Linked DNA regions of Salinivibrio kushneri. The protein of the gene in region 1 interacts with the protein of each later gene in a pairwise test. Links are inferred from orthologs where the notes say so. Each region holds a gene or a part of one and is shown on either strand. Other genes may lie near its edges. The genes, in order: N8M53_RS04420 and N8M53_RS11540.

What was found.
Region 2: the proteins of N8M53_RS04420 (region 1) and N8M53_RS11540 interact in binary tests that used the Escherichia coli proteins (3 or more experiments, as listed by UniProt). The link is inferred for Salinivibrio kushneri from one-to-one orthologs.

What each region holds. Positions count from the first base shown.
Region 1 is NZ_CP114588.1:898,304-901,340, forward strand. Bases 32-2,739 are described here. They hold N8M53_RS04420 (primosomal replication protein), read right to left. Parts: upstream 1,808-2,739; coding sequence 1,256-1,807; downstream 32-1,255. Other genes in these bases: N8M53_RS04410 (DUF2496 domain-containing protein), read right to left, coding at 136-318; N8M53_RS04415 (histone deacetylase), read right to left, coding at 315-1,241; N8M53_RS04425 (sulfite exporter TauE/SafE family protein), read right to left, coding at 1,832-2,605; dinG (ATP-dependent DNA helicase DinG), read right to left, coding at 2,620-2,739. In the rest of the region: more of dinG, read right to left, coding at 2,740-3,037. UniProt on the Escherichia coli protein: Involved in the restart of stalled replication forks, which reloads the replicative helicase (DnaB) on sites other than the origin of replication.
Region 2 is NZ_CP114588.1:2,512,217-2,515,356, forward strand. The notes cover bases 39-2,849. They hold N8M53_RS11540 (replicative DNA helicase), read right to left. Parts: upstream 2,235-2,849; coding sequence 843-2,234; downstream 39-842. Other genes in these bases: alr (alanine racemase), read right to left, coding at 39-853; N8M53_RS11545 (DUF481 domain-containing protein), read left to right, coding at 2,412-2,849. Also shown: more of alr, read right to left, coding at 1-38; more of N8M53_RS11545, read left to right, coding at 2,850-3,140. UniProt on the Escherichia coli protein: The main replicative DNA helicase, it participates in initiation and elongation during chromosome replication. Travels ahead of the DNA replisome, separating dsDNA into templates for DNA synthesis.

The DNA.
Region 1 (3,037 bases):
CATATTATTCCGTATTTTTTGATTAAATATTGTTTTATTGCGCGCTGAACGAAATGTGATCAATGCCTCATATTGCCGTTGACTCATCGCACTGAATCTCCAACCACTCTGCCCGAATGGGTAGATAAAGGTGACTTATTCGTTGGGTGACGCGGCTTTCTTTGTCAGCAGGTCACGTTTAACGATATCGATTGCGGATAGGGCTGTGTCGGTGTCAATTTCATGGCTTTCAAGTAAATAGATAAGATCAACGGCGAGTTTTACGTCGTCGGGTGCCTCTTCGAGTGCTTTTGACGAGGAAGGGTGTGAGTCAGTCATGATGCCTCCAGGCTGGCTGAAAAGTCGGGAAAGTGGGTGATCGCGGCTTGGATGAGTTGTTCGTGCAGCGGGATCAGCTGGTCGTGGGTGTCATGATAACCACCTCCAATGACCGCAGCGACGGGGATCTGGTGGGCGGCACACCGTGATAGCACGCCTGTGTCGCGTTGAAAAATGCCCTCAGTGCTGAGTGACAAATACCCCAATGCATCGTCTTTATGAACGTCGACGCCAGCGTCATAGATCACCATGTCGGGGCGGTGCTGAGCCAGTGCAAGGTCGAGTAAAGGCAAAAAGGCATCAAGATAGTCGTTATCTTGGGTGCCAATCGGGAGGGGTAAATCAAGCGTTGATGATGGTTTTCGCGAGGGAAAGTTTTTCTCACAGTGGACGGAAAAGGTCACAATATCTGGATGTGAGGAGGCCAGCGCGGCGGTGCCGTCACCGTGGTGAACATCACAATCGACGATCATTACCGTCTCTATCCCCGGTTGAGTGAGCGCATGACGGGCGGCAATCATCAAGTCGTTAAATAAGCAAAAGCCACTGCCAAAATCATAGTGGGCATGGTGGTAACCGCCAGTAAGGTGAATAGCCAGACCCGTGCGCAATGCCTGATCCACCGTTAATGTGGTGCCGCCCAGAGAGGTTAAACTGCGTTTTATTAGCGACTCGCTCCAAGGAAACCCAATACGACGCATTTTTACCAAAGGCAAGCTTCCCTCGAGTAATTGACTTACATAGGCGGGGTCATGAATGGCGTCAATGACCTCTCTTTGTGCGGCGCTTGGCCGGTAAAACTCAACCGGCAAGGCAAGTGCTTGCAAGCGCTCAAAAAGTAGCCGGTACTTTTGCAGTGGATAACGGTGACCCTCGGGAAGCGGAAAATCAGAGTAAATGGGGTGGTATATCAGTGGTAGCACATTCGCTCCTTACGTTATCGCTTTTCCCGGTAAGTAATAGTGGTTTCAATACGTTCTCGGGCTTTGGTGCACCGTGCAAGGCGCTGCTCAAGTGCTAGGACCTGTTTTTGGTATTGTTGCCGCACAGCAGGACTTGAGGCCATGTCTACGCTGGCGTTGGCGTCGCGGAGCTTGTCGGCGAGACGCCTTTCCCAATCTTGGTGTTTGGCCAAGTCTTGATAAAGCTCACCGATCGACTGGCGACGAGGGCCACGCCGCGCCTGTTCTTGCTTACGTAAAGGTTGGGTTGCAAGCTCACGTTGCAGTGCAGTGATTTGCGCTAATAAGGTTTCGCAAATATGGGTGGCACGCGCATCCGTTAGCACGCCTTGTTGATGGTCGCGGCGCATCACCTCCAATAAGGCTTGCGCTTCATTAACACAAGGTGTTAACAGCTTACCTTTGCAGTGAAAAAGCGGTGTGGCAAATAAAGGTGCTTTGGCTTCACCGCGACGCCGGTCGACCTCTGCCGCTTGAACAGCAAGTTGGTCTAAATGTTGAGCCATTGCATCGATTTGCGCTTTCATGGTGTCGTTCTCTTTTATTGAGGGCTAAAACCACGCATCAACGGCAAGTTTGCCCGCTAAAATAACCACGGCGGTAATAAAAATCGGACGTATAAAGCGGCTGCCAAATCGGATTGCTGAGTGCGCGCCAATAAAGGCGCCCAGCATAAGACACGCGCCCATGGTTAAGCCCAGCGCCCAGCTCACATGGCCTAATAGCGCGAACGCCACCAGTGAGGTGAAGTTACTGGTAAAGTTCATCGCCTTTGCCAACCCAGAGGATAGCAAGATATTCATCCGATAGAGCGACATGGTCGACACGGTCCAAAACGCACCGGTTCCTGGACCTGCCACCCCGTCGTAAAAGCCAAGAGATAAACCCTGACTCCATTGTTTTATCGGCAATTTGGGGCAACGTGTGGGTAGTTGGTTGTTATCCCCCTTTGGGTGTGGGTGCCAGATGGTATACACCGCGGCCACCAATACCACGATCGGTATCGCTTTTTCGAGCCACTCGGTGCTCAAAACGTCCACCAGCAGGGTGCCGGCCGTGGCGCCAATTAAGGTGCCCCAAAATGCATGTTGCCAAAACAAGGGAGAAAATAGGCGCTTTTTATAGTAGGTGAAGGCAGCGGTGCTCGACGCAAAGGTCGCGGCCAGCTTATTAGTCCCCAAGGCAACATGCGGCGGCAGGCCGAGTGATAATAGAGCAGGCACAGTGAGCATGCCGCCGCCGCCAGCGACCGCATCAATAAATCCAGCGACAAAAGCAGTCAGCCCCAGAATAACTAAAGTAGAGAGGTCAATCAGTTCCAGCATGTTAACTCGTCAGTTTAAGGTTCGATCACGCGTTTAAAGGGTGGTAGCGAGTCGAGTAAGGATTGGCCATATCTACGGGTGATAATGCGCCGGTCAAGAAGCACTACTTTACCAGAATCCTCTTCTTTGCGCAGTAGTCGCCCCACTGATTGCACCAGCTTTTTACTTGCTTCTGGCACGGCAATTTGTAAAAACGGGTTGCCACCACAGCGCTCGATATATTCAGCGTGCGCTTCTTCAACCGGCGAGGTTGGCACCGCAAAGGGGATCTTAGTAATAATGAGGTTGGTCAATAAGTTACCCGGTAAATCTAAGCCTTCGGAAAAGCTGCCAGTGCCAAAAATGATGCTGGTTTTATCATCATTAACGGCTTGTTGATGCGCTTTGAGTAACGCGGTACGCGACTGGCTACCTTGGCAAAGCAATTGCCAG
Region 2 (3,140 bases), 1.6 Mb from region 1 along the record:
CATCGCCATACCCGATGGCTATCACACCAATCAGGGTATCGCGCTCAGTTCGCCACCGAGCGCCATATCCCACGGGCTCCCCAGCTTTTAGCTTACGAACGGCCATAACACGTGACGTTAAGCGCATCGCCGGTTTCAAGCCCAGCTGTTCACCCGTCAGTTCAATCCGCGACGAAATGCCATATAGGCAAATGCCGGGGCGCACCCAATCAAAATGACTTTGCGGCCAAAACAAGGTTCCCGACGACGCCGCCAGTGAGCGTTCACCAGGCAGCCCTTCCGTCACCTTTGTAAAAGTGTCTATTTGCGCTTGCGTAATGGGGTTATCCATTTCATCGGCACAACCAAAATGACTGAGAAAGCCGATGTCTGGCGCCACGTTGTCACAGGCTTTCAGGGCGGCGAGTGCTTCGGGCACTTGCTCAGGCTGAAAACCTAAGCGGTGCATGCCTGAGTCGACTTTAAGCCACACGGGTAAAGGCTCACTCAGTGCCGCGTGAGTCAACATGGTGACTTGTTCGTCACAGTGCACAGTGGCGGTCAGCTGGTGTTCAACCAATAGCGGGAGCTCGTCAGCTTCATAGAAGCCTTCCAGCAAGACAATAGGCAAGTTGATACCAGCCTGACGTAACGTCAATGCTTCTTCAATCCGCGCCACCCCAAAAGCATCGCTATATGGCGCAAGGGTGGTGGCCACTGAGACCAAACCATGCCCGTAACCATCAGATTTAACCACTGTCATGACGTTGCTGTGGGGGGCTTGGCGACGCATCACCTGGATGTTGTGTACCATCGCCTCCGGATCGATAACGGCTTTGGCCGCATTGGTCATGATAAAAGGATTACTCGTCATCAAACGCCGGTCCTGCATAATTATCAAATCGCGAATACTGGCCTTGGAACGTCAGTCGCACCGAGCCAATCGGGCCGTTACGCTGCTTACCAATCAGGATTTCTGCAATCCCTTTCATCGCACTTTCCGGGTTATAGACTTCGTCACGGTAAATAAACATGATCAAGTCAGCATCCTGCTCAATGGCGCCCGATTCACGCAAGTCGGAGTTCACCGGGCGTTTGTCTGCGCGCTGCTCCAACGAACGGTTGAGCTGTGATAGCGCCACCACTGGCACGTTCAGCTCTTTGGCGAGCGCTTTGAGCGAGCGGGAAATTTCGGCAATTTCAAGGGTTCGGTTTTCTTGTAAACCAGGCACTCGCATCAGCTGCAGGTAGTCGACCATGATCATGCTCACTCCTCCATGCTCACGCGCGACTCGACGCGCTCGCGAGCGCACATCGGTGGGCGTCAGGCCGGAGCTGTCATCGATGTACATATTCTTTTTCTGCATCAAGATCCCCATCGATGAGGAAATACGCGCCCAGTCTTCATCATCAAGCTGGCCGGTTCGGATCTTGGTTTGGTCGACCCGTGATAGCGAGGCCAACATACGCATCATCAGCTGTTCCGCTGGCATCTCGAGCGAGAAAATGAGTACCGGCTTTTCTTGATCCATCGCTGCGTTTTCACACAGGTTCATCGCAAAGGTGGTTTTACCCATCGAGGGGCGCGCGGCAACGATCACTAAGTCGGACGGTTGCAAACCTGCCGTTTTTTTATTGAGGTCGGTAAAACCGGTCGAAACCCCAGTAACTCCATCTTGCGGAGTTTTAAAGAGCTCTTCGATACGCTCAAGGGTTTTGCTGAGCACAGAATCAATATGCTGCGGCCCTTCTGTCTCGCTGGTGCGTGACTCGGCAATCGCAAACACCTTGCTCTCTGCCATATCGAGCAGATCTTCTGACGTACGCCCTTGAGTATCATAGCCGGCGTCCGCAATTTCATTGGCAACCCCAATCAGGTTACGAACCATAGCACGTTCGCGGACAATGTCCGCATAAGCGACAATATTCGCTGCGCTTGGCGTGTTTTTCGCCAACTCTGCGAGATAGGCAAACCCACCGACATCATCCAAATGTCCGCCTTTTTCTAAATGCTCAGACAGGGTGATCAAGTCCAGTGGCTTGCCTTCATCGAGCAAAGACTTGGTAGACTCATAAATCAATCGATGCGGACGGCTGTAAAAGTCATGGCCAACCACTTTTTCCGCAACCGCATCCCAGCGCTCGTTATCCAACATCAAGCCACCCAGCACAGACTGCTCGGCTTCGATGGAATGTGGGGGCACTTTAAGGTTAGCGACTTGCTGATCTTTTGCGGGTTTACGATTGTCTGCCATAAAAACTCACCTATTGCTACTGGGGGTCATTATACCCGCTGTCCTCGCAAGACGCTGCCCCACGCAGCATTTTTTTCCCAACGCTGAAGAAGTCGCCGCGATTTTAACGGAAATTTGACGGCTGAGGGAGCCCATGCACCTAGGATAAGGCGCGATATTGTCAACAGGTGATTCACGATGAAAGTGCTGTCTCTCTTCCTTGTGATGTCCACATTATATATCCCTTTGTGCAACGCAACGGAGGCCACGCCGTCCCCTTGGCAAAGTGATTTGTCTCTAGGGCTGCAACAGTTAAGCGGCAATGCCGATTCACAAACAGTCAACGGGGAAGTAAATGGTCAATATGATGGCGAACAAACACGTTATCAAGCCAGCGCGAGCGTGCTACAAGTGGAAAAAGATGGTGAGGAAGATAAACGTAAAACAGAATTAGAAACCCAAGCAAACCGTGGTATTAGCGCGCGTAGCTATGTCTTACTGAACGCTACCTATGTCGCAGATCGCTATGGTCCTTACTATGATGACTTTATGTTGGCCACAGGGCTTGGCCACCAATGGAGGCAAAGTGACACATTCCAACTCAGCACGGAAGTGGGGCCAGGGTATCGCTACCAGCGCCCCAACCTTGATGAAATCGACGATGATGATCTCATCATGCCGTACTCGGTTCGCGAGCCAGTGATTCGGGCACAGGCCAAAGGAGAATGGCAACTGGTCGACAGTGTTAGCTTAGAGGGGAGAAGCATAGTGATATCAGGTGGCAGTAATACCAGCGTGGAAGGCGCCGTCACTCTGGCTTCCACCATTACCGAGAAGCTTTCGATAAAGATAACCAGTAAACACAACTATATGACGGATGTACCACCAGGGCTCAAAAATCACGATAGCGTGCTCACACTCGGTCTT